DNA from 2 places in the Bradyrhizobium sp. Kon10 genome. Region 1 is predicted to be linked to the other one. Evidence: predicted binding sites of a transcription regulator. Region 1 holds the regulator's gene; the other holds the start of a gene.

The links. The regulator PhoB, encoded in region 1, activates phosphate uptake and scavenging genes when phosphate is short. The targets are predictions, from matches to a motif close to TGTCATNNANCTGTCAT.
Region 2: the regulator PhoB is predicted to act here: its motif matches at 10,348-10,364, upstream of AC0L2O_RS17480 (YdcH family protein).

The regions. Positions count from the first base shown of each region.
Region 1 is NZ_JBVVOZ010000002.1:402,860-417,935, reverse strand. Features, by position in the region: gene AC0L2O_RS04935 (hypothetical protein) at 136-1,188, opposite strand; gene AC0L2O_RS04930 (PAS domain S-box protein) at 1,311-1,721, opposite strand; gene AC0L2O_RS04925 (2'-deoxycytidine 5'-triphosphate deaminase) at 1,829-2,965, opposite strand; SAM riboswitch at 3,043-3,122, shown strand; gene AC0L2O_RS04920 (O-succinylhomoserine sulfhydrylase) at 3,196-4,383, shown strand; gene AC0L2O_RS04915 (SGNH/GDSL hydrolase family protein) at 4,508-5,509, opposite strand; gene AC0L2O_RS04910 (SGNH/GDSL hydrolase family protein) at 5,522-6,304, opposite strand; gene AC0L2O_RS04905 (OpgC domain-containing protein) at 6,304-7,575, opposite strand; gene apaG (Co2+/Mg2+ efflux protein ApaG) at 7,771-8,163, shown strand; gene AC0L2O_RS04895 (Hsp33 family molecular chaperone) at 8,309-9,316, opposite strand; gene argF (ornithine carbamoyltransferase) at 9,566-10,489, opposite strand; gene AC0L2O_RS04885 (acetylornithine transaminase) at 10,489-11,697, opposite strand; gene AC0L2O_RS04880 (GcrA family cell cycle regulator) at 12,146-12,655, shown strand; gene phoB (phosphate regulon transcriptional regulator PhoB) at 12,890-13,597, opposite strand; gene phoU (phosphate signaling complex protein PhoU) at 13,620-14,336, opposite strand; gene pstB (phosphate ABC transporter ATP-binding protein PstB) at 14,348-15,076, opposite strand, start outside.
Region 2 is NZ_JBVVOZ010000011.1:109,463-124,538, reverse strand. Features, by position in the region: gene AC0L2O_RS17550 (NAD(P)(+) transhydrogenase (Re/Si-specific) subunit beta) at 12-1,412, shown strand; gene AC0L2O_RS17545 (alpha/beta hydrolase) at 1,434-2,234, shown strand; gene AC0L2O_RS17540 (calcium:cation antiporter) at 2,295-3,392, shown strand; gene AC0L2O_RS17535 (cupin domain-containing protein) at 3,404-3,688, shown strand; gene AC0L2O_RS17530 (hypothetical protein) at 3,811-4,707, shown strand; gene AC0L2O_RS17525 (tetratricopeptide repeat protein) at 4,735-5,388, opposite strand; gene rpsU (30S ribosomal protein S21) at 5,516-5,824, opposite strand; gene aqpZ (aquaporin Z) at 6,086-6,808, shown strand; gene AC0L2O_RS17510 (5-(carboxyamino)imidazole ribonucleotide synthase) at 6,845-7,951, opposite strand; gene purE (5-(carboxyamino)imidazole ribonucleotide mutase) at 7,948-8,436, opposite strand; gene AC0L2O_RS17500 (GGDEF domain-containing protein) at 8,579-9,289, shown strand; gene AC0L2O_RS17495 (hypothetical protein) at 9,292-9,543, opposite strand; gene AC0L2O_RS17490 (hypothetical protein) at 9,568-9,786, opposite strand; gene AC0L2O_RS17485 (YdcH family protein) at 9,915-10,121, opposite strand; gene AC0L2O_RS17480 (YdcH family protein) at 10,450-10,629, shown strand; gene AC0L2O_RS17475 (NAD(P)/FAD-dependent oxidoreductase) at 10,741-11,844, opposite strand; gene AC0L2O_RS17470 (sensor domain-containing protein) at 12,045-14,732, shown strand; gene AC0L2O_RS17465 (glycerol-3-phosphate dehydrogenase) at 14,771-15,076, shown strand, end outside.

The sequences.
Region 1 (15,076 bases):
GCGGCAATGACTAGGTGTGCCAATTGATTGGTTCGCGCAAAACGCGCAACGACGGGCTTGTTAGCACGGCACGCAGCGATTCCTCCTGCGTCAGGTGCAGGCGTGCCCTGCGGCAGCGCATTTCAAGTGGTGGAATTACTCGACGGTCCAGACCAGCGGCGGGCGACCACCCTTCGCCGGACGCAGGTGCACGCTGATATGGCGGCCGCAACCAGCAGCCAGGCCCTCGAACAAGCCCTCCAGCACCTTGGTGCAGGCGGGGTGATAGTCGGCGACATCCTCCATCAGCTTCCAGCTGTGCTGGCTGAGTTCGGACGTGCCTTCGGACTCCGCCATGTGGACCGCGTCGTCCTGAGCAGCGAACAGCGCACCGAGGAATGACGCGAACTCGCGCGCCCCGCCACGACCCATCGCGAGTGCCCCGGCAGTGTCGTCGAAGAATTGCATGCCGATGAGCTTGCCGGTCAGGCGCAGCAGGTAGCCGGCATCTTCCGGGCCGAACAGTTGCACCATCACCGGCGCGGCAGTGCGGACGTATTCCATCGCATAGTTGCGATAGGCTTTCTCCAGCCGCGGTTTCGGCCAGCTTGCGACCGGCAAAGCCGGAGCCGCGGCCACATCGAACAGCGGCGCTTCGAGATGCCGCGCATACACGAGCCGCTGGTCGAGTTCGAGCGGTTGGTCATGTTGATAATAATAGCCCTCGAGCCCGTCTTGCCCATCGACGCTCTGCTTGGTGCAGACGAAGCCGAGCCTGAGATCGCCGAGCGCGACGCCATTGTTGGCGTGCCAGCCGCGCAGCATCGCGCGGCTGACCTCGCCGGGCACGCCGCAGATCGCCGGCCCCTTCCAGATCCAGCGCGGCGGCGGATAGCGGATCCAGGCTTTGCGGTCGCTCTCATGCATGTATTCGACATGCACGCCGCCGATCCAGTTGGAGAGATAGTGATATTGCGCAGCCGCGACCGCCGGCGGCAGATGGCTGAGCCCGAGCTTTTCGAGTCCGGGCAGGAAGCGCTCCTGCTGCTGGCGGCGAAACACGCGAAAGACGAACTCCGCGGCATCCGCCGTGCCGCGCCGCGTGACGACGGTGAGGATCAGGCCGGTGAAGTAGGCGTGGTAGAGATCGGCGACCGCGCGCCAGCGTGTCCATTCGGCTTGCTGCGCGGAGTCTGCGGCGGCGGTCATGTTCGCTCCCGATCGTTGTTTTGATCGAGTGTGTCACTGCATTCGCCGACACACAACCTGAGCGGCACGCATGACACCCTGCACGCCGCCCGCCAATTCCGCATCACGAGTTGTGCGCAGCCTTAGTTTTGCGCAGCTTTGGCCGCGCGCTCGCGCTCGATGCGCTCGGTCACGTCGCGGGCCATGGCCACCGATCCCTGCACTGCTCCGCCGGCGTCGCGCACCAATGCGAAAGTCATCTCGATGTAGAGCTTGCGACCGCTCTTGTGCAGCGCGCGGGTCAGTGTAGGCCGCCCGGCCAGCCTCATCGCGCCGCTGGCAAGCGCGGCCTCAAAGCCTTTCCAGTGCGCGGCGCGCAGATGTTCGGGAATGATCAGGTCGAGATTTTGGCCTAGCGCTTCCTCGGCGGAGAAGCCGAACAGTGCGCACGATGCGCGATTCCAGCGCATGATCGTGCCGGAGCGATCCGAATAGATCAGCGCGTCCGCGACGTCGTCGAGGATCTTTGCATCGAGTTCAGGTTGATCTGTCATCTCGCCACCTCGGACGAAATGTAGCCCGGATGCAGCGCAGCGCAATCCGGGTTCTGCTTCCCGGCGAGGGTTCCCGGATTTCGCTGCGCTCCATCCGGGCTGCGGAATTAAACCCGGAAATGCTTGCTCAGCTTCAGGCCCTGCGCCTGGTAGTTCGAGCCGATGCGCTGGCCGTACATGGCATCGGGGCGCGCCAGCATTTTCTCATAGACGAGACGGCCCACGATCTGGCCGTGCTCGAGAATGAACGGCACTTCGCGCGAACGCACTTCAAGCACGGCACGCGATCCGCGCCCGCCGGCACCGGCATAGCCGAAGCCGGGATCGAAGAAGCCGGCATAATGCACGCGGAATTCGCCGACCAGCGGATCGAACGGCACCATCTCCGCGGCGTAGTCGGGCGGGACCTGCACGGCCTCTTTCGAGGCGAGGATGTAGAACTCGCCGGGATCGAGGATCAGACGACCATCGGGACGCGCCGCGATCGGCTCCCAGAAATCATCGACCGCATAGCCGGCGCGACGATCGACATCGACCACGCCGGTGTGGCGTTTGGCGCGATAGCCGACGAAGCCGCCGCTCTTCTCGCCGGAGAGATCGACCGACACGGCGACGCCACCGGTCAGATCGGCATCGTCGACGTCGACGAGACGCTCGGCCGCGTGCAGCGCCTCGAGTTCGTCGATGTTGAGGATGGCGTCTCCGGTTCGGAAGCGCACCTGGCTGAGGCGCGAGCCCTCGCTGACCAGGACCGGAAACGTCTTCGGGCTGATCTCGGCATAGAGCGGGCCGTGATAACCGGCGCCGATCATGTCGAAGCGGCGGGTGCCATCCGCGATCACGCGGGTGAAGACATCGAGCCGGCCGGTGGAGCTTTTCGGGTTTGCGGCCGCGACAATCTCCGGCGGCAGCGCAAGGCTTTCGAGCAGCGGCACGATGTAGACGCAGTTGGTCTCCAGCACCGCACCGTCAGCAAGGCTGAATTCGTGCAGCTTCAACTCGTCGATGCGCTCGGCCACCGTTGCGCCGGGGCCAGGCAGGAAGCTCGCACGGACACGGTAGACGATGTCGCCGAGACGAAGGTCGAGGCTCGCGGGCTGGATCTGGCTTTCGACGAAGTCGTACGAAGGCAGGATGAGCCCCGCTTCCGCCATCGCCGCGATCATGCGGTCGGGCAGGATACCATTGGCGTCGGCGGCAACCGTGAACGTCAACCGGGGGTCCTCATCAGGGGGTGCGTGCATCCAGACATGCAAGATACAGTTTTTTACGGCTAGCCGATGGATGTCTTGACGGAAAGGGTATTGCGGAATAAGAGCATGACTTATCCCGTGGTGATTTGAGCCGGCCGGCTTGCAGCCACGTTAAATAAATCGCTAAACAGGCCGGGGACCTCTGTGATCCCGGCCAGTGGAGATTTCCAGGCCGGTTTTTTTGTGACCATTTTCGACAAGATGGTCATGCGGAGGTACCTATGTCGAAGTCGCCTGCCAACTACCGTCCCGATACCCGCCTGGTCCATTCCGGCACGCTGCGCTCGCAATATGGCGAGACGTCCGAGGCGCTGTTCCTGACCCAGGGCTACGTCTACAACAGCGCCGAGGAATGCGAGGCGCGGTTCAAGGGCGAGGATCCCGGCTTCATCTATTCGCGCTACTCGAACCCGACCATCGCAATGTTCGAGCGCCGCATGATCGAGCTCGAAGGCGCGGAGGCCGCCCGCTCCGCCGCGACCGGGATGGCCGCGGTGACAACCGCGATCCTCGCGCCGCTGAAGTCCGGCGATCACGTGGTGGCTTCGCGCGCCCTGTTCGGCTCGTGCCTCTACGTCATTCAGGATCTGCTTCCCCGCTACGGCATCGAGACCACGCTGGTCGACGGCTTCGACCTCGACCAGTGGCAGCGCGCGCTCAAGCCGAACACCAAGACGTTCTTCCTGGAGAGCCCGACCAATCCGACGCTCGACGTGCTCGACATCCCCGCGATTGCCGAGATCGCGCACAGCGGCGGCGCGCGCCTCATCGTCGACAACGTGTTCGCAACGCCGATCTGGCAGAGTCCGCTCGCGCTCGGTGCCGACGTCGTGGTCTATTCCGCGACCAAGCACATTGACGGCCAGGGCCGCTGCCTCGGCGGCGTCATCCTGTCTTCGGAAGCCTTCATCGCCGAGCACATCCACAATTTCATGCGCCAGACCGGCCCGTCGATCTCGCCGTTCAACGCCTGGGTCCTGCTCAAGGGCCTGGAAACGCTGGCGGTGCGCGTGCGCGCGCAGACCGAGACGGCGGCACGCATCGCCGACGTGCTGGCGAGCCATCCGAAGATTTCGCGACTGGTCTATCCCGGCCGTGCCGATCATCCGCAGGCGGAGCTGGTGAAGAAGCAGATGCGCGGCGGCTCGACGCTGGTCGGCTTCGAGGTCAAGGGCGGCAAGCAGGGCGCGTTCCGCGTGCTCAACGAGCTCAAGCTCGCCAAGATTTCCAATAATCTCGGCGACGCCAAGAGCCTAGTGACGCATCCGGCCACTACGACCCATCAGCGGCTGAAGCCGGACGATCGCGCCGCGCTCGGCATCAGCGAGGGCTTCATCCGCTTCTCCGCGGGGCTCGAGCATCCGGACGATCTGATCGAGGATCTGACCGCGGCGCTGGAGAAGGCGTAAAGGGCGCCAAGGGCTCGGAATCGTGGCGTGGGCAAAGCGAAGCGTGCCCACCAAACACAATCACATTGACGATAGATGGTGGGCACGGCGCGCAAAGAGCGCGCCTTTGCCCACCCTACGACACCTACATCGGCCGGTAGGTCCGCACATCCGCCGGCACGTTTACGCCGAGCTTGATCTGGCCGACCGAGTGGATGATGTCGTCGCCGAGCAGCTGGGCGAAGCAGGCGTAGCCCCAATCGTTCATGTGCAAGCCGTCGGAGATCACGAAGCTCTCGACCGGAATCGCCTGCTTCTCGTGCCAGTCGCGCATCACTTCGAAACGCGGGAAGATGCCGACGTGGCGGAGCTCGGCGACCTTACCGAGCAGCTTCACCATTTTTCCGGCGCTCTCCGCGCGCTGCGTCACCTGCGGCGAATATTGCGGATCGACCAGCACCACGTCGGTGCCGCCGCCGGCCTGGATGCGGGAGATGCCGTCCCCGACCATCTTGGCGGTATCGCCGGGATCGAGGTTGCGCAGCACGGCATTGGTGCCGACCTGCCAGATCACGAGATCCGGATGTACGTCGATCACCTCCTTCTGGAGGCGCTTCATCATCTCGGGCGCGTCCTCGCCGCCGACGCCGGCATTGATGACGGAGATGTCGGCGGTCGGATACTGCCGGCGCAGCTGCGCGGCGAGACGGTTCGGATAGTTGAAGTCCGGTGAGCTCGCGCCGTAACCTGCGGTCGACGACGAGCCGAACGCGACGATCACGACCGGCTTTCCGGCGACGAGCTTGTTCGCGACATGCGGCAGCGAGCCCATCGCCTTCGCTGCGCCCTTCGGCGCCAGACAGGGTACGCGGCTGAAGATGTCGCCAGCGGATTTCGCGACCTGCTTCACTTTATCGATGGCGCGCGAGGTGAGGCCGCGCTGCTCGGCAGGCGGCTGGCTGGCCGCAGCGGCCGTGGTCTGGGCTGATGATGCAGGAGCGGGATCAGCCGTCTGTGCCGGGGCCGGCGTTGCTTGCGCGGCTTGTGCGTGAGCTGGTGCCAGCGAGACCGGCGCCAGCAACAGCAGCGCCGCCGCTGCGGCTGCAGCCAGCCATGTCGTCAGGCAAAAAGGGCGGAGAGAACTCATTAACGCTAGACCTCAATTTTGCTGCTGGGCCGGCTCCAGATGGGCAGCGTCGATCACGAACTGCGCCAACGCCCGGCCAAGGCAATCATGGACCTGCTTCGCCAGTTCAGGCCCGCGGGACGGGCTGAACAGGTCGAACTGGCCCTGATCATTCCACTGCCGCATGATCGCGAAACGGTCGAACAGCGGCACATCATGCTCCTGCGCCACCACCCGCAAATTGTCGAGATAGGGCGGCGCCGAGATCATGGTTTCGGTACGCGGGCTGTACTGCAAATTCATCAACACGACGTCAGCCCCCGCATTTTGCAACGCAGTAACCCCGTCGGTCACCGCGCTGCGAAAATCCTCGGGATCAATGGATCGGATAGCATCTACCGTCCCGGTCTGCCAGATGACCAAAGTAGGTGCTTTTGCTTCCATCAGCTTAACAAAGGTGGTCGCGGCCTCCTCCGCGGTTCTCTTGCTCTGTATTTCTACGGAGACGTGCACGGCTTCCGATGGCGGCAGCTTCTCCTTGAGGATCATCTCCATGCGCGCCGGATACGAGCTGCTCTCCGACGATGGAATCGTCGTTGAGCGACTGCCGATCACGAGAATTTCGAGCGGTTTGCCGGCCTTGATGGCCTCGGCCACCTTGGGAAGGCGGCTTTCGCTGGTGAGCAGATAGGACGGCAATTCGCAGGCTGCGGGCGCGGCAGGCTCGGCGGCTGGCGCAGCATCGTTCGCACGCGCCGGGGGCGCGGCGAGGCACCCGCATACCAGCATCAGGCTCAGGAGAACCTTCGCCTTCATCAGCCCCCTCCGGCCATATCGGCGCTGCCGACGGCGCTTTTGTTTTTCGACCCGCTCTTGTCGGCCACGCGCTTGTACCACGAAATGACCCATGCCATCGCCCACATGATCAGGATTCCGGAGAGACTAATCAGCGCGTGCATGGCCGGTGCCCCTGAGACCTCGGCCAGGATGAAATGGCCGGCAAAGGCCAGGAAGACGCCGAGGCAGAATATCTCAAGGGAATGCTGGCCGCACACGATCAGCGGGCGCAGCCACGGTGATTTCAGGCCCGGCCAGTCCCGCGGCAGGAAGCGCACGGTGAGCGCGGCCAGCGCCAGGAAATGCGTGAAGCGCAGCACGTCAAGGTCGGTCTTGTCGATCGGATACATCCACTGCTCGAGCCGCTTCGGCATGAACTGCGAGAGCTGCGGCACGTACCAGGTCAGCGTGACGTAGAACGCCGCGACCAGATAGGCGATCGAGATCCACATCGTGACCGGGGACACCAGAATGCGAGACATGCGGCGCGCGCCCCCGAGCGCGCACCATGCCCCGAACACGAACAGCAATTGCCAGGCCAGCGGATTGAACGCCCAGAAGCCGTTCGGATAGGCCGAGAAATAAAGGTCGTATTGCCAGGTCAGCGCGTAGAGCAGGACCGAGAAGCCGAGCGTGAGGTCGGGCTTCCATTTCATCGACCACAGGATCAAGGGCAGCGCCAGCATCAGCACGATGTAGAGCGGCAGCACGTCCATGTTGACGGGGCGAAAGCGCAACAGCAGCGCCTGCACGATCGTGACGTCGGGCTGCTTGAGAAAATCCATGATGCCCATCTCTTCGGTGTAGAGCGGGTTCTCGAAGCTGGTCGCGACGTAGGAGATTTCGGCGAGGAAGATCGTGAACAGGAAGACGTGGGCGACATAGATCTGCCAGACCCGGCGCAGGATGCGCGCAGTGGCGATGACGACGCCGGACTCCAGCATCGCACGGCCGTAGACGAAGGCGGCGGTGTAGCCGGAGATGAAGATGAAGATTTCGGTGGCGTCGCTGAAGCCGTAATTGCGGATCGTGAACCAGGTGAGCAGGTTGGTCGGCAAATGGTCGATGAAGATCAGCCACAGCGCCAGCCCACGGAACAGATCGAGCCGCAGCTCGCGCTCGCCGATGACGGGCAGCGTGATGGCCGGCGCGCCGGCGCGCAGCTTGGCTTCCACGGCTCTCGCTTCCACGGGCTTGGCACCCGCGGTTCCCGCGATCGTCGATCCCGTCACTTGATCGGCAATGGTCATCGGGGGCCCAAAACCCTTCTGCAAATCGCGACGTGGGAGGAGTGTACAGGTCCAGTCGCCGCCTCGCAAAGCGGCCGGATCACATAAGGTGCAATTCCCTAGGCGTGTACTTCCCTGCCAATTCTGGCGGCACGATGTCGCGAAAGGCGGTTGCGGCGTTTGGTTCCCGTCCAGGATTTCGTTATGATGGCAGCCATGTACCGCGCCATGACCCGCCAGATCGAAGTCACCGTCGAGCCGAACTTTGTTCCGGAGGAGTCGTCGGCCGACCTCTCGCGCTATTTCTGGTCCTACACCATCGTGATCACCAATGCCGGCAACGAGACCGTGCAGCTCAAGCGGCGGCACTGGATCATCACCGACGCCTCCGGCCGGCAGCAGGAGGTCAAGGGTGAAGGCGTGATCGGCGAACAGCCCACCCTGGCGCCCGGTGAGAGCTTCGAATACACCTCCGGCGTCCCGCTCACGACCGCCTCCGGCTTCATGACCGGCCGCTACCAGATGGTCAGCGAAAGCGGCGAGCGTTTCGAGATCGACGTGCCGACGTTCTCGCTGGACAGCCCGGACAACAAGAGGGTGTTAAACTAGCCTACCTGTCATTCCCCGCGAAGGCGGGGAATCCAGCACGCCGCGGCCTATCGGCTCGATCACTGACGTTTCGGAGTACTGGATCGCCCGATCAAGTCGGACGATGACACCGAATGCGTGCCTCGCAATGACGGAGAATGACCCCTTACGCGTCTTCCACGCCCGCATCATGCGGTGTGAATTCATACACCGAGCTACAGAACTCGCAGGTCACCACGACCTTGTCGTCCTTGACCATCGCGGCGCGATCGTCGGGCGAAAAGCTCTTCAGCATCGAAGCGACCGCATCACGCGAGCAGGAGCATTGCGCTTTCAGGCTCAGCGGCTTGAACACGCGGACGCCGCGCTCATGGAAGAGGCGATAGAGCAGCCGCTCACCGGAGAGATCCGGATCGATCAGCTCGACGTCCTCGACGGTCTCGATCAGCGAGCGCGCCTCGACCCAGGCATCGTCCTCGGCGACGCTGTGCACTTCGATGCCTTCGGGCGCATCGCCGGGATGCAGGTCGGCCTGCCGCGCGCGCTCCGGCGCCTTCGGCAAAAACTGCATCAGCATGCCACCGGCGCGCCAGCGATGCTTGCCGCCGTCGTTCGAGCGCCACTCCTCGCCGACCGCGAGGCGGACGCGCGTCGGGATCTGCTCGGAGCGCAGGAAATATTCGTGGGCGGCGTCCTCCAGGCTGCCGCCGTCGAGCGCGACGAGGCCCTGATAGCGGCTCATGTCTGGCCCCTGGTCGATGGTCATGGCGAGATGGCCGTGGCCGAGCAAGGCGCCGGAATCCTTTGCCCCGGTAAGGCGCGAGGCGTCATAGCGGGCATAGGCGCGCAAGCGATCCGGCGCGTTGTAGTCCACCACCAGGAACGACACCGGACCGTCGGTCTGGGCCTGGAGGATGAAACGGCCCTCGAATTTCAGCGCCGAGCCGAGCAGCGTCGTCAGCACGATGGCCTCGCCCAGCAGCTTGCCGACCGGCGCGGGATAATCGTGCCGGGTCAGGATCTCGTCGAGTGCCGGACCAAGCCGCACCAGCCGCCCGCGCACATCGAGCGCGTCAACCTCGTAAGGCAGCACTGCGTCATCGATCGGAACCGCGGATGGCGCGCGAACCGGGCCCTCGAGCCCGGTGTTCATGTCAGGGGATTGGGAAACCATGGCGCTTTATCTGGGGTCGGAGGAGGGAAATGGAAGGGGGGCGTGGAGCGCAGTGTTCCGGACAACGATTGGATCGCACGCAAGCACGGCAAACTCAGTGTCGTCCTGGCGAAAGCCAGGACCCATTACCCCAGGCAGGAGTTGCGGCATGGGATGGCAATTGCCGATCTTCGTCAAACGAAAGCCGGTGGTAATGGGTCCTGGCTTTCGCCAGGACGACGATCCAAACCTACTTCACCGCGGCCCGCGTTACTTCACCGCGTCGAAGCACCAGGCCAGGATACCCTTCTGCGCGTGCAGGCGGTTCTCGGCCTCGTCGAACACGACCGATTGCGGGCCGTCTATCACCTCGTCGGTGACCTCCTCGCCGCGATGCGCGGGCAGGCAGTGCATGAACAGCGCGTCGGGCTTGGCCAGCGACATCAGCTTCGCATTGACCTGGTAAGGCTTGAGCACGTTGTGGCGGTGCTGGCCTTCCTTGTCGCCCATCGACACCCAAGTGTCGGTGACGACGCAATCGGCGTCGCGCACGGCGGCTTCCGCATCGGTGCCGAGCACGATCGGCGCGCCGGTGGCCTTGATCCAGTCGCGCATCGGCTTCTTCGGCGCGAGCTCCGGAGGCGTTGCGACATTGAGCTGGAACTTGAAGCGCTCGGCCGCATGAGCCCAGGACGCCAGCACATTGTTGTCGTCGCCGGTCCAGGCCACGGTCTTGCCTTTGATCGGGCCGCGATGCTCCTGATAGGTCATGAGGTCGGCCATCACCTGGCAGGGATGCGATTGCCGGGTCAGGCCGTTGATGACGGGCACGGTCGCGTTCGCCGCGAGCTCCAAGAGCGCCTCGTGGTTGAGGATGCGGATCATGATGGCATCGACATAGCGCGACAGCACGCGCGCGGTGTCGGCGATGGTCTCGCCGCGGCCGAGCTGCATTTCCGCGCCGGTCAGCATGATGGGCTCACCGCCGAGCTGGCGCATGGCGACGTCGAACGACACCCGCGTCCGCGTCGAGGGGCGTTCGAAGATCATCGCCAGCGTCTTGCCTTCGAGCGGCTTGACCGGCTGATGCGCCTTCTGCTTCGCCTTCATGGCGGACGAGGCAGCGAGCATGCTCTCGAGCTCCGACAGCGGCAGCTCGTTGATGTCGAGGAAGTGCTTTGGTGTCTTGCTCATCAGCTTGCCGCCCGCTTGGTCTGGCCTGCCGAAATCGCGGTGCAGGCGCGCTCGAGCCGGGCGACGCCGTCCTCGATCTCCGCCTCGGTGACGACCAACGGCGGCAGGAAGCGCACGACATTGTCGCCGGCGCCGACGGTGAGCAGCTTTTCGTCGCGCAGCGCGGCGACGAGATCGGCGGAGGGCACCACGGCCTTGATGCCGATCAGAAGACCCTCGCCGCGGAGTTCGCTGACAACGTCGGGATGGCGATCGATCACGGAGGCGAGCTTCTGCTTGAGCAGCAGCGACATCTTCTGCACATGGTCGAAGAAGCCGGGCTTGAGCATGACGTCGAGCACCGCATTGGCCGCCGAGATTGCAAGCGGATTGCCGCCGAAGGTCGAACCGTGCGAACCGGGCGTCATGCCGGAGGCCGCTTCCGCGGTGGCAAGGCAGGCGCCGATCGGAAAGCCGCCGCCGAGCGCCTTGGCCAGCGACATCACGTCCGGCGTGATGCCGAAACGTCGATGCGCAAACAGGTCGCCGGTGCGGCCCATGCCGGTCTGCACCTCGTCGAACGCCAGCAACAGGCCGCGTTCGTCGCAAAGCTGGCGCAATGCGCGATAGAACGCCGGGGGCGCCGAACGCACGCCACCCTCGCCTTGAATTGGCTCGATCAGAATGCCCGCGGTCTGCGGCCCGATCGCCTTCTTCACTGCGTCGAGGTCGCCAAAAGCGACCTGGTCGAAACCGTCCATCGGCGGACCGAAACCTTCGAGATATTTTGCCGAGCCCGTCGCAGCCAGCGTTGCGAGCGTGCGGCCGTGAAAGGCGCCCTCGAACGTGATCATGCGATAGCGATCGGGGTGACCTTTCACGGCTTGATAGCGGCGCACGACCTTGATCACGCATTCCAGCGCTTCGGCGCCGGAATTGCAGAAGAACACGAAGTCCGCAAAGCTCTCACTGCAAAGGCGGGCCGCGAGCTTCTCGCCGTCCGGGCTCTGGAACAGGTTCGACATGTGCCAGAGCTTTGTGGCCTGCTCCTGCAATGCCTTCACCAGCGCGGGATGGGCATGGCCGAGCGCATTCACCGCCACGCCCGAGGTGAAATCGAGATAGCGATCACCGTTGGTGGCAATCAGCCAGCAGCCTTCGCCGCGCTCGAAGCCGATCTCGGCCCTGGCGAAAACGGGAAGCAAATGCGGCGCGGCGCTGTTGGTCATGATGGTCTCTTGGATGTTTCAGACGGCCTGAACGCGCCTTGCGCAGCGCATCATTGGTCCGGAAAACGAAACGTGCCGCCTTTTAAGGGCGGCACGTGTCACTATCTTATGCTTGGCATCACGGGTGTCAATGCCGCCGGAGAGCCTCGCGAAAGGCTGAATCCGTAGTCTTGCGGTGCCGAATTTGCGGGTTTTGGCCACGGAACATGTGGAAGCGAGTCGGCAGACTCTTGCGCGTGAGTCACGCCATATTGTAGCGTTTGGCTTGTCAGATACGACATCTCGTGCAGCGGTTCTGATCTCTAAGTCCTCATGTACCGGCGTAAGCGTTCGGGCGTTCTAGGCGCGCCCGACGAGCCTTAAGGGATTCTGACGGCACGGGTTTTTCGAGGCTTAGCATTCGCTGTGTGCCCCAGGATGGCTGGCGCGCGGCGAAGGAAAGGGTGCAATGACGGTTTTGACCTGGTCCGACGATCGCGTCGAACAGCTGAAAAAGCTCTGGGAGGCCGGACTTTCGGCCAGCCAGATCGCGGCCGAGCTCGGCAACGTGACCCGCAATGCCGTGATCGGCAAGGTGCACAGACTCGGCCTGTCCGGCCGCGCCAAGAGCCCGTCTTCAGCTGCTCCACGGCCGCGCAAGGCGCGTCCCGCGCAGCATATGATGCGGGTGACCCGCCCCGTCGCGCGCGGCAACACCGCGCTGGCGCAGGCCTTCGAGGTCGAGATGGAGGCCGAACCGGTCACCTACGACAACGTGGTGCCGATGAGCCAGCGGCTGTCGCTGCTTGAATTGAACGAGGCAACCTGCCACTGGCCGGTCGGCGATCCCTCGAGCGCGGATTTCTTCTTCTGCGGCGGCAGGGCGCTCTCGGGCCTGCCCTATTGCGCCCAGCACTCGCGCGTCGCCTACCAGCCAGCATCGGATCGCCGCCGTGCGCCGGTGAAGCCGTCGCGGTAAGGTCGTTCTGAGAGTCGTCACGCGACGGCGGCTCAACAAACTCGATGTCGTCCCGGACAAGTGCGCCTCAAGCGCGCGTAGATCCGGGACCCATAACCCACCGCAAGATGTGGTTACGGGGACTCGGAGTTAGCTTTTCGAGCAACAAGCACGCCCCTGTTGGTTATGGGGCCCGGATCTGCGCTTACGCTTGACCGGGACGACACTGAGTGTGTCGCCAAAACTTTGCAAACCCTACGCCTGCTCCGCCTTCGCAAAGCGATCATCCAGCGCATAGCCGGCGCCGCGCACGGTGCGGATCGGGTCCTGCTCGCGGCCGAGATTGAGCAGCTTGCGCAGGCGGCCGATATGGACGTCCACGGTGCGCTCGTCGATATAGATGTCGCGGCCCCAGACGCTGTCGAGCAGCTGCTCGCGCGAGAATACGCGGCCGGGATGCTCCAGGAAAAACTCCAACAGGCGATATTCGGTCGGGCCGAGATCGATCGGCCGGCCCGAGCGCGCCACACGCCGTTTGTCACGGTCGAGCTCGATGTCGCCAAAGGCGAGCACGGTGGCGAGCCGCTCGGGGCTTGCACGCCTGAGCAGGCCCTTCACGCGGGCCAACAGCTCGGGCACCGAAAACGGCTTGACGATGTAGTCGTCGGCGCCGGTCGCCAATCCCCGCACCCGCTCGCTCTCCTCGCCGCGCGCGGTGAGCATGATGATCGGCAACTGCTTGGTGTCGGATCGCGCCCGCAGCCGACGGCACAGTTCGATGCCGGAGAGGCCGGGCAGCATCCAGTCGAGCACGATCAGATCGGGAAGATGCTCCTTGAGACGGGTATCGGCGTCGTCGCCGCGCATCACCGTCTCGACGTCATAGCCGTCGCCTTCGAGGTTGTAGCGGAGAAGCTCGGTCAGAGCTTCCTCGTCCTCAACCACCATAATGCGTGCGCCCATGGTGCCGTCGCTCCTTGATGATTCAAATATTCGGGAGGGTCGTGGCGAAGGTTGTCATGTCGCCCTTCGGCCGCTTGTCGGTCATGGCCTGACCTTCGATCATGTAGAACACGGTCTCGGCGACGTTGGTGGCGTGATCGCCGATCCGCTCGATGTTCTTGGCGCAGAACATCAGGTGGATGCAGAACGAAATGTTGCGCGGATCTTCCATCATGTAGGTGAGGAGCTCGCGGAACAGCGAAGTGCAGATGGCGTCGACTTCCTCGTCACCCTTCCACACCGCCATGGCCGCCGGCAGATCGTGCGCGGCATAGGCGTCGAGCACCGACTTGACCTGTTGCTGCACGAGATCGGTCATGTGCTCGAGGCCGCGGAACAGCTTGAGCGGATGGAAATCGGTCTCCAGCGCCGCGACGCGCTTGCCCATGTTCTTGGCGAGGTCGCCGATGCGCTCGAGATCGGTCGCAACGCGCATGGCGCCGACGATCTCGCGCAGGTCGACCGCCATCGGCTGGCGGCGGGCGATCGTGAGCACCGCGCGCTCCTCGATGCGTCTCTGGAGCGTATCGAGCTCAGCGTCGGTGGTGACGACGCGCTGGCCGAGCGCGACGTCGCGGCGGATCAGGGCGTCGACGGAATCGACGATCATGCGCTCGGCGATCCCGCCCATTTCGGCGACCAGGCGCGTGAGCTCCTGGAGATCGGTGTCGAAAGCCTTTGCGGTATGTTCAGAACCCATGTCCCGTCTCCTCAGCCGAACCGGCCGGTGATATAATCCTGCGTGCGCCGATCGGTCGGCGACGTGAAGATCTTGCTGGTGTCGTCGAATTCGATCAGCTCGCCGAGATACATGAAGGCGGTCTTGTCGGAGACGCGGGCCGCCTGCTGCATGTTGTGGGTGACGATCGCAATCGTGTAGCTCTCGGCTAATTCCTGGATCAGCTCCTCGACCTTGGCGGTCGAGATCGGGTCGAGCGCCGAGCAGGGCTCGTCGAACAGGATCACCTCGGGTCGCACCGCGACCGTACGGGCGATGCAGAGGCGCTGCTGCTGGCCGCCGGAGAGCGAGAGGCCGGAGGCGTTGAGCTTGTCCTTGACCTCGTTCCACAACGCGCCGCCACGCAGCGCCTTCTCGACGCGGTCGTCCATCTCCGATTTCGATATCTTCTCGTAAAGGCGGATGCCGAAAGCGATGTTCTCGTAGATCGTCATCGGGAACGGCGTCGGCTTCTGGAACACCATGCCGACGCGGGCACGCAGCAGATTGAGGTCGAGCTTGGCATCGAGGATGTTGGTCTGGTCCAGCATGAGTTGACCGGTGGCGCGCTGGCCCGGATAGAGATCGTACATCCGGTTGAAGATGCGCAGCAGGGTCGACTTGCCGCAGCCCGACGGGCCGATGAACGCGGTGACGCGGTTGGCACCGAGCGTCAGGTTGATGTTCTTCAGCGCGTGGTGCTCGCCATAGTAGAAGTTCAG
Region 2 (15,076 bases), on a different contig from region 1:
GGGGACCTGAGATGAACGCCAATCTGGCTGCAGTTCTGTATCTCGTGGCGGGTGTGCTGTTCATCCTGTCGCTGCGCGGGCTGTCCAGCCCCGCCTCATCGCGGCAGGGCAATTTCTTCGGCATGATCGGCATGGGAATCGCCGTCGCGACCACGCTGGCGAGCCATCCGCCGGCGGACGGCCTCGCTTGGATCCTCGTGATCCTGGGCATCGCCATCGGCGGCTCGATCGGCGCGGTGATCGCCCGCCGCGTGCCGATGACCTCGATGCCGGAACTGGTCGCCGCCTTCCACTCGCTGGTCGGCATGGCCGCGGTGCTGGTCGCCGCGGGGGCGTTCTACGCGCCCGAGGCGTTCGACATCGGCACGCCCGGCAACATCCATGCGCAGAGCCTGGTCGAGATGTCGCTCGGCGTCGCCATTGGCGCGCTGACCTTCACCGGCTCGGTGATCGCGTTCCTGAAGCTGTCTGCCCGCATGAGCGGCGCGCCGATCATCCTGCCATTCCGCCACATCATCAACATCGCGCTCGCCGCCGCGCTGGTGTTCTTCATCGTCGGGCTCGTCCTGTCCGGCAGCGCGCTCGACTTCTGGCTGATCGTGATCCTTGCGCTGGCACTCGGCGTGCTCATGATCATCCCGATCGGCGGCGCCGACATGCCGGTCGTGATCTCGATGCTGAACTCCTATTCGGGCTGGGCCGCAGCCGGCATCGGCTTCACGCTCGGCAACTCCGCATTGATCATCACCGGCGCGCTGGTCGGCTCCTCCGGCGCGATCCTGTCCTACATCATGTGCCACGCGATGAACCGCTCCTTCATCTCGGTCATCCTGGGCGGCTTCGGCGGCGAGACCGCAGCAGCCGGCGGCGGAGCAGGCGGTGAGCAGAAGCCGGCCAAGCTCGGCTCGGCGGACGACGCCGCCTTCATCATGAAGAACGCCTCCAAGGTCATCATCGTGCCTGGTTACGGCATGGCGGTGGCGCAGGCCCAGCATGCGCTGCGCGAGATGGGCGACATCCTGAAGAAGGAAGGCGTCGAGGTGAAGTACGCGATCCACCCCGTCGCGGGCCGCATGCCCGGCCACATGAACGTGCTCCTGGCCGAAGCCAACGTGCCCTATGACGAGGTGTTCGAGCTCGAGGACATCAACTCCGAATTCGCGCAAGCCGACATCGCCTTCGTGATCGGCGCCAACGACGTCACCAACCCGGCCGCCGAAGAGGACAAGACCTCGCCGATCTACGGCATGCCGGTGCTCCAGGTCTGGAAGGCCGGCACGGTGATGTTCATCAAGCGCTCGCTCGCCTCCGGCTATGCCGGCATCGACAATCCGCTGTTCTATCGCGACAACACCATGATGCTGCTCGGCGACGCCAAGAAGGTAACAGAGAGCATCGTCAAGGCGATGTAGCGCCGGAGAACCGGCGCGGCGATGACAATCCTGAAATGGATCGCCATCCTCATTGCCGCCGGCTATTTCGCGGTGCTCGTCGTGCTCTACGTGAAGCAGCGCGATATGCTGTTTCCGATCCCGACCACTGATCGCACTGCGCCCGCCGCCGCGGGATTTCCGGAGGCTGAGGAGCACGTCCTTAGCACGTCGGACGGCGAGAAGGTCATCGTCTGGCATGTGCCGCCGAAGCCCGGCCGTCCCGTGGTGCTGTTCTTTGCAGGCAATGGCGATTTTCTCGCCGGGCGCGTCAACCGCTTCAAGGGCATCATTGCCGACGGCACCGGACTGGTGGCGCTGTCCTATCGCGGCTATGCCGGCTCGAGCGGTGCGCCGAGCGAGCAGGGTCTGCTGCGGGACGGCGTGGCCGCCTACGCCTTTGCGACGGAGCGCTATGACGCAGCGCGGATCGTGGCCTGGGGCTTCTCGCTCGGGACCGGTGTCGCGGTCGCAATCGCACCCGAGCATCCGGTCGGCAAATTGATTCTGGAAGCGCCCTACACGTCGACGGTCGACGTCGCAGCGTCGCTGTTTCGCTTCATCCCAGTTCGTCTCCTGATGCGCGATCTGTTTCACTCCGACGAGCGCGTCGCACGCGTTGCGGTCCCGCTTCTGATCATGCACGGGACCGATGATCAGGCGATTCCCATCGCATTCGGCGAGCGATTGTTTGCGCTGGCCCGCGACCCCAAGCAGATGGTGCGGTTTCCGGGCGGGGGACACGAAAATCTCGATAACTTTGGCGCCCTCGAGACAGCGCGGCAATTCATAAATGGCGGCTGAGGGCTGACGGGCCCGATCTTCTCGCGCATAATCGTTGTGTCAAAGCAAGGAATCGCCCGCATGAGCGCACACGGACCGATGCCGCGGTCGTCCTGGATCTTCCCCGCGCTGGCGGTGCTGCTGTTCCTGATCGTCACCGTAACCGGCTATGGCTTTACCCTGTCGGTCGGCGGGGGCGCTTTTGCGATCGTCCTTCTGGTGATCCTGTTCGGCACCGTGTTCGCGGCCGTGCACCATTCCGAGGTGATCGCGGAGCGGATTGGCGAACCCTTCGGCACGCTGCTGCTCACGCTCTCGGTCACCATCATCGAGGTCGCGCTGATCACCACGATCATGCTGGGCGACAAGCCGGCGCCGGAGCTCGCACGCGACACCGTGTTCGCAGTCGTCATGATCGTCTGCAACGGCCTGGTCGGTCTCTGCGTGTTCATCGGCGGCCTGCGCTACCGCGAGCAGGGTTTTCAGGTCTCGGGCGCCAACGTCTATCTCAGCGGACTGATCGCGCTGGCGACCATCACATTGATCATGCCCAACTACACTCTGACGACGCCGGGCCCGGTCTATTCGGCGCTGCAGCTCGGCTTTGTCGATGTCGTCACGATCGTGCTGTATGGGGTGTTTCTCTATACCCAGACCGTGCTGCACAAGGATTACTTCGTTCATGGAAAAGGCGAGGGCGGGGGTGGAGAGGAGCACCTCTCGGGCAAAATGCTTGCGCTCAGCATCGCGCTGCTGCTGATCTCGCTGCTGGCCGTTGTTCTCCTTGCCAAGAAGTTCTCGCTGGTCGTCGACGCCGTCGCCGACAGGATCGGCGCTCCGCCGGCGTTTGCAGGCCTTTTGGTCGCGCTTCTGATCCTGATGCCGGAAGGCGTTTCCGCGATCGCGGCAGCTCGCAAGAACGACCTTCAGAAAAGCATCAATCTGGCGCTCGGCTCCTCGCTTGCGACCATCGGCCTGACCATCCCGGCGGTGGGGATCGCCACCTACGCGCTCAACCAGCAACTCGTCTTGGGCTTGAACCCGGCGAACACGGCACTGCTATTCCTGACATTCTTGCTGAGCATGCTGACCTTCGGCACCGGCCGGACAAACGTGCTGTTCGGACTGGTGCATATGGTGGTATTTGCCGTCTACGTGTTCATGGTGTTCGTGCCCTAGACGAGGTTCCGATGCTTGCCGCCAGCTCCGAGGTTCAGATCGACAATGAGGAGGTCCGGGTCACCGAATGGCGGCTCGCCCCGGGCAGCGCGACCGGGCACCACACCCATGGCATGGACTATGTGATCGTTCCCGTCGTCGCCGGTGAAATGACGATCGTGGCCCCGGGCGGGGAGCGTTCCAAGGCGCAGCTTGCGGCCGGAAAGTCCTACTTTCGCAAAGCCGGCGTCCGACATGATGTGCTTAACGAAACCTCAACCGAGATCGTGTTCCTTGAGATCGAGCTGAAGCTTTAGGTGGAGCGTTGAAGCCTTGTTAAAGCCTTGGGCAGACGTTACCGATTGCCATCGATCCGTCGCAGTTGATCCCTTACTATGCCTCAAAGTTCCCGCATCAGATCGCGCGGGGAGTGGCCGGAATGCTGAAATACATCGCTAAAATCTCGATGGATATCTTCCCCTCGGTGCTCGCCACGATCATCGGGGCCTACATCGTCAATCACTACATCAACGCCCGGCCGGCGGCTGATACCCCAGCCGCGTTGGTGGCGCCTGCCCACGGCGGCAAGAACGGCAAGCCTGCCGATACGGCCAACCTCCCGATCCCCGGCGTCAAGGCCAAGGGCATTTCCGAGAAGAACGTGACGGAGAAGGCGGCAGTCGAGAAGTCGGTCGATCAGCCGGCTGCCGACGTCAAAGCTGCGGACGTGGCCCCGGTCGAGGCCGCTCCCGCCGGTCCGCGCGGCCGGCCTTCGGCGCGTGAGAAGGCGGTCGCCAAGTCCATCCCGACGTCCACCCCGGCCGTTACCGCTCCCGCCACCGTGCCGGTGGTTGAGGCCAATTCGGCTCCGTCGGCCGCCCCGGCGGCTGCGGGCCCCGACGCCAACGATCTCGCGCGCGCCGCGATCGAGCGACTGCGCAAATTCCCCGAGGCCAAATCTGCCGAGAAGCCGGCTGAAGTCGCGCCGCAAGAGGCTGCTCGCGCGCCCGAAGCGCCGCGCGCCCAGGAAGCTCCGCGGCTCGTGACTGCTGTGCCCCCATTCGTGCGACCGCTACCGCCGCCGATCACGGTGTCAACGCCGTCGGTCGAGATGCCTGCGAACCCGCCTTACACGGCCTCGGTCGGCAACGACGACCCGAACCGGCTGACGCCGCCGGCCGATATCCCGGTGCCGGTGATCGCGCCGCCGCTCGATCTGCGCGCTGACGCGGGTGGCTCCGTGCCGCGGCCCAAGACCAATGTCGCCGACGACATGCTGTCCGGCGTCAAGTCGATGTTCCACGCCGTCCTGCCGAAGAACGTAACCCCCGACTAAGACCGCGCCTGACCCGCGCCAAATCTTTCAGCCGCCGACGCGGGCGAGACCGCTGCGGGCGGCCTCGTCGCGCGGGCGGAGCGAGACTGCCTTGGTGTAGGACGCCGCCGCCTTGGTTTTCTCGCCCAGCCGCTCATAGGCCTGCCCCCGCGCCGTCCAGACCTGGGCGTTCTGTGGGTCGACTTCGGAGGCCTCGTCGAGATCGGCCGCGGCCTCCTTGACCTTGCCGATGGCGAGATAGCTGATCGCGCGGCCGAGCAGCGGTTCGGCCTTCTGCGGATTGAGCCCGCTTGCGGCACCGAAATCGGCGATCGCGAAGTCGTGCTCGTTGTTGCTTTGGTAGAGCAGAGCGCGGCCGTAAAGCGCCTGTGCGTTGTAGGGGTCGAGCGCGACGGCGCGATTGAACTCGTCCAGCGCTGCCGACGTCACCCCCGATTTCGCTAGCGCCTGGGCTTTGACCGTGTGGGTCTGGGCTTCAGTGATGTTGGCAGCGCTGACTGCGCTATCCGGGGCGGCAGCTGCCGCTTTCGGTGCCTCCTGCGGCTTGTCCTTCTCGGGCGTCAGCGAGCCCAAATCGAAGGAGCAGCCGCACAGGGCGATTCCCACCAAGGTCAGCGCGAGCGGCTGACGCCAGATCTGGCGGAGCCGCAGAAAGCCGGGCTCGGGGAAAGGGTCGGCCATCTACGGTTCGCTCGCGCGCTGGTGCCGCATCTGTAGTGCCCCGTCCCAGAAAAGGCACCGCTACAAAACAATAACGCGGGCCCAAGGCCCGCGTCATCGAAAACTCAGTGTTGCGATTTCGGCAAAATCAACGCGGTCCGCGCGGACCTGCAGCAGCGCCCGCACCCGGGCCGCCACGACCGCCACGATCACCGCCAGGGCCGGCGCCGAACACCGGCTTCGGCTTCATCGGCAACAGGCCTTCGCGCTGCAGCTTCTTGCGGGCCAGCTTGCGCGCGCGGCGCACGGCTTCGGCCTTTTCGCGGGCCTTCTTCTCGGAGGGCTTTTCGTAATGGCCGCGCAGCTTCATCTCGCGGAAAATACCCTCGCGCTGCATCTTCTTCTTCAGCGCCTTGAGAGCTTGGTCGACATTGTTATCGCGAACGAGAACCTGCACGCGGCATCCTCTTCAGTGGATCGGATTTGAATTCTGGTAAGTCTAAGGGGATGGCGAAACGCCCGGCCCTTAACCTTGAGCGCGCGGATGTATCAGACAAAACCCGACATGTCCACCTGCGAACCGCTTTTTCGGGCCAAGTTACGCCATTAAATGGGGCGAAAACCCGCTGCATGGTCGCAATTTGGGTGGTTTGGCGCCAAAAGGCGGACCGTTCTCCGGAACTTGATCCGGAGGTTCTGGAAATCAGGGGAGGACGACATGGATATGAGAAAATACGCCGCGGAGGCCATCGGCACGTTCTGGCTCACATTCGCAGGGTGCGGTAGCGCGGTGATCGCGGCGGGCTTTCCGCAAGTCGGGATCGGCCTGGTCGGCGTCTCCCTGGCGTTCGGCTTAAGCGTGGTCACCATGGCTTACGCGATCGGGCACATCTCCGGCTGTCATCTCAATCCGGCCGTCACGGTCGGGCTTGCTGCCGGCGGGCGCTTTCCCGCAGGCCAGATCCTGCCTTACGTGATCGCACAGGTCTGCGGTGCGATCGTCGCCGCCGAATTGCTCTATATGATCGCCAGCGGCGCTCCCGGCTTCGACGTCACCAAGGGCTTTGCCTCCAACGGCTATGATGCGCATTCGCCCGGCCAGTACAGCATGGTCGTCTGCTTCGTCACTGAGGTGGTGATGACCATGATGTTCCTGTTCGTCATCATGGGCGCGACCCATGGCCGCGCGCCTGCGGGCTTTGCCCCGCTCGCGATCGGGCTCGCGCTGGTCATGATCCATCTTGTCAGCATTCCCGTCACCAACACGTCGGTGAATCCGGCGCGCAGCACCGGACCGGCGCTGTTCGTCGGCGGCTGGGCACTGGCGCAGCTCTGGCTGTTCTGGGTCGCGCCCCTGATCGGTGGCGCCCTGGGCGGCGTGATCTATCGCTGGCTCAGCGAGGAGCCCACGGGCGTCGTCGCGGGCGTGAAGACGGCATGATCGAGCAGCGGGATCGCGGCACTTGCCGCGGTCCCGTCACTTGCCTTTCGAAGGCATGACTTCGGTGACATGGCCCATCTTGCGGCCGGGGCGCGGTGCTCCCTTGCCGTAGATGTGCACGGTCGCGCCCGGCACGCTCAGCCATGTCTCGTAATCGTTGATCTCGTCGCCGATCAGATTGGTCATGGTGACGATCTCGCCGTGGCGCACCGGCTTGCCGAGCGGCCAGCCGGCAATGGCGCGGATATGCTGCTCGAACTGCGACACGGACGCGCCGTCGAGTGTCCAGTGACCGGAATTGTGCACGCGCGGGGCGATTTCGTTGACCAGCACCTTCGGTCCGGTGCCGTTGGCGAGCACGAACATCTCGACGGCCAGCACGCCGACATAGTCGAGCGCGGTTGCGATCTTGCCGGCGATGCTGCGCGCCTCTTCGGCCAACACGTTCGAAATCGGCGCGGGCGCACGGGATATCTTCAGGATGTGGTCGCGATGCTCGTTCTCGGTGACGTCGAAACACTCGACCTGGCCCGCGGCCGAGCGTGCGGCGATCACGGAGATCTCGCGCTCGAACGGCACGAAGGCTTCCAGGATCGCTAGTTTGGTGGCGAGGCTGGTCCAGACCTTCGCGATGTCGTCGCCCTCGCGGATGATGGCCTGGCCTTTGCCGTCATAGCCAAAGCGGCGAGTTTTCAGCACCGCCGGAAGGCCAATCCTTGCGATCGCCTCGCGCAACGATGCGACTGAGGTGACGTCGGCATAAGCGGCGGTGCCGATCCCGAGCCGCGTCACAAAATCCTTTTCGGCGAGCCGGTCCTGCGTGGTCTCGAGGATCTTGCGGTTGGGCAGCACCGGGCGGCGCGCGTCCAGCACCATGGCGGCTGCCGCCGGCACGTTCTCGAATTCGTAGGTGATGACGTCGACGTCGTTGGCGAACAGCTCCAATGCCTCGACATCTGCGTATTCCGCGCAGGTCGCGTTCAGCACGACATCGAAGGCCGGCGAATCCGGATCGGGCGAGAACACCTGGCAGCGCAGGCCGAGTCGGGCCGCCGCCATCGCCAGCATCCGGCCCAGTTGCCCGCCGCCGAGGATTCCGATGGTGTCGCCGGGCTTCAGCTTCACCTGCCTTGAGTCAGTCACGCCTTGTCCTCCGGGCGCTCGGCGATCGCCTCGGTCTGCGCCTTGCGCCAGGCGGCGAGGCGGTCGGACAGGGCCGGATCGGACAGCGCCAGCACGGCTGCCGCAAGCAGCGCCGCGTTGATCGCACCGGCCTTGCCGATCGCCAGGGTACCGACCGGGATGCCGGCGGGCATCTGGACAATCGAATAGAGCGAATCAATGCCCTTGAGCGTCCTGGATTCGATCGGGACGCCGAACACCGGCAGTTCCGTCAGAGCCGCGGCCATGCCGGGCAGATGCGCAGCGCCGCCCGCGCCGGCAATAACGACCTTGAAACCGGCGGCCTTGGCGCCCTTGGCGAAGGTAAACAGCCGGTCCGGGGTCCGGTGGGCCGAGACGATGCGGCTCTCACAGGCGACGCCGAGAGCTGCAAGCGTGTCGGCGGCATGCCGCATGGTCTCCCAGTCCGACTGGCTTCCCATGATGATGGCGATCGGCGCGGTCATGTCGTCAATTGTGCTCGGGAAAACAGAAACATAGGCCAGATTAACGGTTCCGGCCGGCGGATCGCAAGGCGGTGGCAAGGAGAAGGGAATGCACTATCCTGTCTTGGTGAATCCCCGCAAGCCTTCATTGAGCAGGATGCCCATGAAGAAACCAACAAGGGCGACAGCTGCGAAGGCCAAAAAGGGCCGGAAAACCAGCGGGAGCCGAGCCAAAGCTGTCCCAAAGCGTGCCGTGCCGGCACGTCGCCGCGCGCTCGCAGATGACGGCGCCACGGACATCAACAAGGCGGCCATCCGCGCCCTGCGGACCAAGCTGAGAGGGGCGCTGCGGTGCATCGCGGAACTCGAAGCCGCCGCCGACACCGACTTCCTGCTCGACATTCCGAACCGGCGCGGTTTCGAGCGCGAGCTCAACCGAGCCATCGCCTATATGAAGCGCTATCGCGCCAGCGGCGCGCTGATCGTGCTCGACGTCGACCGGCTGAAGCCGATCAACGATTCGTTCGGCCATGGCGCGGGCGACGAGGTGCTGAAGGCGATCGCCGCCACGCTGACGCGGCAAATCCGCGCCTCCGACATGGTCGGCCGTCTCGGCGGCGACGAATTTGCGCTGCTGTTGTGGAATCTCAGCGAGACCGATGCCAAGGCCAAAGCCGTGATTTTGGAGCAGGCGGTCGACGAATTGTCGTTCGTCTTTCGCGGGCAACACGTGACGGCGGGCGCCTCCGCCGGCGTCGCGCTGCTCGGCGCGCACTCCGATGCCGCCCGCGCGCTGGAGGAGGCTGATGCTGCCATGTATGTGCGCAAGGCGCAGCGGCGGCACGAGCCGCGGATCAGGCTTGTCAGCAGCTGAGTTTACAACGTAGCCAGATCTTCCGGGACGTTACCGAATTTGCGCAGCAGCTTGGCGTCACCAAATTCGCCGGTCATGGGATCGCCGCTGCGGCTGAACGCGACCGCGCCGATATGGCCAGCACCTCGTGCCAACATCTCGGCGCGCCGCAAGGCTGCCGTCGAGGTCTGGCATTCTTCAGCCGCGCCCGCGACAGGCGATCCGTCGGCATCGATAAGAAAGGGCATTGCCACGTAATAGGTCACATCGGACATTGGCGTTGCTCCAGCATGGTGAATTCAGGCGGCGCTGCTCTTGCTCCGCATCTTGCTGCGTGAGGTCTCCGGAATGCAGCCGGCCGAGATCGCCGCCTGTAATTCCTCGAGCTCGGCTTCCAGATATTCGTTGGCCATGATCAGCGCCTTGATGGTGCTGCGCAGATTGCCGTCGCACATCGCGATGGCCTGATCGCAGGCTTGCTCATAGTGGCTGTTGTCGAAAAGGGCGGCTGCTGACATCTGCGTTTTCCTGGGCGTTGTCTTGGACGTCTTCTGGGGGCGGCGGCTCCAAAATGTTCTCTCTTTGTTCCAATCGAGTCAAGCGGATTCCAGCGCCCGCAGCTTCACCGCGGCGCGATCGCTGTGGATCAGGCGATGATGTCGGGCGTGATCTGGTCTTCGATGAAGGCGATCCGGTCCCGCAACAACAGCTTGCGCTTCTTCAATCGCTGCAACCGCAACAGGTCGGGGGCGGGCGATTGATGCAGTGCATCGATCGCCGCATCGAGATCTCGGTGTTCCTGGTGCAACCGGGCGAGTTCGGCTTCGAGCTCGCGCTCGTTTTCATTGGTCATGTCTGCGGTGGCCGAAAACCGATAGCTTGAGATTAAGGCTGTGGATGCCCTGTGGAAATTATCGTCCTTGCGCGGCGCGATCGCAAGCGATCTGGATCGCGGGCCACCGTTCTCTCGCAAGATATTTCGGTGATCGCTTAACCGGGTTCACGCAGGCGCATTGATATCATGGATTTTTCCCCGCGTGGTTCCTTACTCACGGTTCGTTACATATGAATTTTCAAAAATGACACTGCGACGACGGATACCCATCGACAGAACGAATCGGTGATGTACACTTCCTCGTCCGGATCGAATCCAAGGTTCACCCCTACCGAGGAGGTTTCGAATGACAATTCAGGCACATCTGGTTGAATTGGAACGGAAGCACAAAACTCTCGAAAACGAATTGCACGACGCTCTCGTGCACCTTTCAACAGACGACCTGCAAATTGTTGAGTTGAAGCGCCGGAAGTTGCTGGTCAAGGACCAGATCGAGCGATTGAAGCACAACGAGACGCTTCACTAGTAACCCCCGTAAACAGCGTAGAGTTTGATCGTACCCTTTCACGCGGGGATGGGAGCTTGTGCGCTCATCCCCGCGGAAGGTGCGCGCTGCGCCATCGTGATTGCGCGGCGTTTAGAGGCCTGCGAGCGTGGCAACGTGATCCGCGATCGCAAGCGATGACGTCAATCCCGGCGATTCGATGCCGAACAGGTTGATCAGGCCTTCGACGCCGTGGTCGGTCGGACCCTGCATCAGGAAATCCTGCGTGGCGACAGCCGGCGGCACGATCTTCGGGCGAATGCCTGAATAGCTCGGCATCAGCGCGCCGTCGGGCAGCGTCGGCCAGTATTTGCGGATCGCCGGATAGAAGCGCTCGGCCCGCGAGGGATCGACCGCATAGTCGATCGTCTCGATCCACTCCACGTCAGGCCCGAAACGGGCCTGCCCCGCCATATCCAGCGTCAGATGCACGCCGAGGCCGCCGGGCTCCGGCACCGGATAGATCAGGCGCGAGAACGGTGCCTTGGCGTTGCAGCTGAAGTAATTGCCCTTGGCGAGATAGGCCGGCGGAATCCGCTCCAGCGGCATGCCGTCGATGTGGCGCGCGACCGTCGTCGCCGAAAGCCCGGCGGCGTTGACGAGCAGGCCACATTGCAGTGTCATCGGCGCTTCGCCGCCGGCGTCGATCTCGATGAACCCGCCTGCCACCTTGGCGCGGATCAAGGGCGTGTGAAACGCAAAGGCCGCGCCTGCCGCTTCGGCCTCGCCGCGCAGCGAGAGCATGTAGGCATGGCTGTCGATGATGCCCGTCGACGGTGAGAGCAGGGCTGCGTCGCAGGCGAGCGCGGGCTCCAGCGTGCGCGCCGCATCGCCCGAGAGCAGCTGCATGTCGAGCACGCCATTGGCCTCGGCATGCGCCTTGATCGCTTGCAGCTTCTCGGTTTCCTTCGCGCTGGTTGCGACGATCAGCTTGCCGCAGTTCTTGTGCGGGATGCCGCGCTCGCCGCAATAGCGGTAGAGTGCGTGCTTGCCGCTGACGCACATGCGCGCCATCCAGCTGCCGGCGCGGTAGTAGATCCCGGCATGGATCACCTCGCTGTTGCGCGAGGAGGTCACGGTGCCGATGGCCTCGGCCTCCTCGAGCACGATTACCTCGCGCCCGGCCTGCGCCAGCTTGCGGGCCACCGCGAGCCCGATCACGCCGGCTCCGATGACGACGCAGTCGACCCTATCCATGGTTGCGGAGGATTTTCGCTGAAGCCGGGGGAACCGATTTGCCTGGCAAACGTGCCGCGCGGTCGTTGTCCGTTAAGGAGGCATTTATCATGTCAGGGCAATTGCCGTATTCTGGGACACATTTTTCCATTGGGCGTACAGCCGTTTACCCGATCCAAACCCGCGAAGCCAGACAATCCACGTTCAAACGCGGGTGGCTGATGGCTGAGAAGAACTGGCAGGCTGGCAGCACGATTGTGATTGCTGTGCAGGCCGTCGTGTGCCTGGGCACGGCGATCACGCCTGCGCGCGCCTTTGCGTCGTCCGAGCAATTTGCCCCGGCGGCCTATCTCGGCGGACTCGATCCCAGCCTGGTCTGGGAAGCCCTGATCGGCGGCGTTGTCGTGTGTTCGCTCCTGGCCGCTATCGCCCTGTGGATTCATTCCGCCTTGCGCCGGGCCAAGCGATCCCAGTTGCGGCGCAACGCCTTCGTCTCCTCCGCCATGAACAATCTCAACCAGGGCGTGATGATGACGGATGCGCAGCGGCGCATCATCTTCTGCAACGACCGCTATCTCGAGATCTACGGGCTGTCGCGGTCGGATCTCTGGGCCGACATGAACGGTTATGACATCCTGGATCTGCGGCGCAAGCGCGGGGTGGTTGGCGGTGTTTCCAACGACGAGTTTTACGAGAAGGCGGCAAGCCCCAACGGCCTGATCACCGAACTGCCGGACGGGCGGGCCATTCTGGTGAAACATTTCGTCCTGCCCAACGGCGGGACGGTGACGACGCATCTCGACGTCAGCGAGCAGCGCAGGCTCTCGCGGCAGCTCGCCTCCACCAAGCAGTTCCTGGAAACGGTGCTGGACCATGTGCCGGCCTGCGTAGCGGCCAAGACCATCGAGGATGGCCGCTATATCTTCGCCAATAGCGCCTATGAGCGCTTCTGGGGCTTCTCGCGGGACTACGTCGCCGGGAAGAACGCGCGCGAGCTTTTCGCGTCCAATTCGGCAGCCAGCATCGAGGCGACCGATCGCGCCGCGCTCGCGTCGCCCGACGGCCAATATCGCAACGAGTTCGAGGTCGAACAGAGTTCGGGACGGCGCAGGGTCTCCTCGATCAGGATCGTGGTCCGCAACGAAAGCAACCAGCCTGAATTCCTGCTGCTCGTGTTCGAGGACATCACCGACCGGCAGTCGCTCTCGCAGGAGCTGGAGAGCACCAAGAAGTTCCTCGAGCTCGTGGTCGACAACATCCCGGTGGCGCTGATCGTGGAGCAGGTCAGGGACGGCCGCTATCTGCTCGCCAATCGCAGCGCGGAGACGATCCTCAACCGCAGGCGCGAGGAAGCCACCGGACTGACGGCGTCCGATATCTTCAATGCCAAGGAAGCGAAGCTGATCATCGCGCGCGACGAGGCCGCGATCAAGAAGCGCGGGATGGTCACCGAGGAGCATCCGATCTCCACAAAGGACGGCCTGCGGCTGTTCCTCACCCGCCGCGCGACCGTGCTGAGCGATGCCGGCGAGCCGCAATATCTGATCAAGACCCACGAGGACGTCACCGACCGGCGGCAGACCGAGTCGCGCATGGCGCATATGGCCTATCATGACGGCCTGACCGATCTGCCGAACCGGGCCGCTTTCCTTCAGGCGCTGACCCAGATGATCGAGGCCTGCGAGGGCACCGCCGAAGAGTTCGCCGTGCTCTGCGTCGATCTCGACGGCTTGAAGGAGGTCAACGACGTCTTCGGCCATGCGCTCGGCGACAAGCTCCTGGTCGAGGTGGCGCAGCGGCTCCAGGACGCCGCGCGCGGCGGCGTGGTGGCGCGCCTCTCCGGCGACGAGTTCGGCCTGATCATCGACGGCAAGCAGCCGGACGCGGGCCTCGCGCTGGCGCAGCAGCTTGGCGGCGCCGTCGCCCAGGAATTCCAGATCGACGGCCGCGCGGTGCGCGCCGGCCTTACCACGGGCATGTCGGTCTTCCCGCACAACGGCGCCGACGCCGCCTCGCTGCTCGCCAATGCGGGTGCCGCGCTGTTCCGCGCCAAGCAGAAATCACGCGGCACGATCGGCCTGTACCAGCCGGAGATGGACCAGCAGATCCGCGACCGGCGCGTGCTGCATCAGGATTTGTCGAAGGCAATCAAGAACGGCGAGCTGTCGCTCGCGTTCCAGCCGCAGGCCGTCGCGCGCCACAGCGTCGCCGAGAGCGAGATCATCGGTTTTGAAGCGCTCGCACGCTGGCAACATCCGGTTCGCGGCCAGGTCTCGCCGGCCGAGTTCATCCCGATCGCGGAGGAGAGCGGGCTGATCGTCGAGATGGGCGAATGGATCTTGCGCCAGGTCTGCCGCGAGGCGGCGTCGTGGCCGAAACCGCTCCAGATCGCGGTGAATTTGTCGCCCGCGCAGTTCATGCACGGCGACGTGGTCGGGCTCGTCCACTCCATCCTGCTCGAGACCGGGCTTGCCCCCGGCCGGCTTGAGCTCGAAATCACCGAGGGCGTGCTGATCGAGGATTTTGACCGCGGCCTGGGTCTGCTGCGCCGGCTGAAGGCGCTCGGGGTCCGCATCTCCATGGACGATTTCGGCAGCGGCTACTCCTCGCTGAGCTATCTCCAGGCGTTCCCGTTCGACAAGATCAAGATCGACCGCGCCTTCATCATGAATCTCGGCCGCAATCCGCAATCGGCCGCGATCGTCCGCGCCGTGATCGATCTCGGCCATGGCCTCGACATGTCGATCATCGCCGAGGGCATCGAGACCATCGACCAGCTCGCCTTCCTCGCCAAGGAGGGCTGTGACGGCGTACAGGGTTATCTGCTCGGCAAGCCCCTGCCGATCGGGCAATATGCCGGCCTGGTCGGGCGCGCTGAAACCGTGGAGCTCGCGCTCAAGACCGGCTAGTGATGAGGAGCGTCCTTTCGCTCCCTCTCGACGGTTTCATGGCGGATTACGATCTCGCGATCATCGGCGGCGGCCTCAACGGTGCCAGCCTCGCGCGCGATGCCGCGGGCCGCGGCCTGCGGGTCATCCTGATCGAGCAGGGCGATCTCGGCGGCGCGGCGTCCTCGGCGACGCCGCGGTTGATCCACGGCGATCTATCGGTGCTGGAGCGGCGCGGCTTCTGGCGCGTGCGCCGGGCGCTCAGGGAACGCCGGATCTGGCTTCGGATCGCGCCGCATCTGGTCCGGCCGATGCGTTTCGTGATCCCCGCCCATTCCGACGAACGTCCGCCCTGGCTGCTGCGT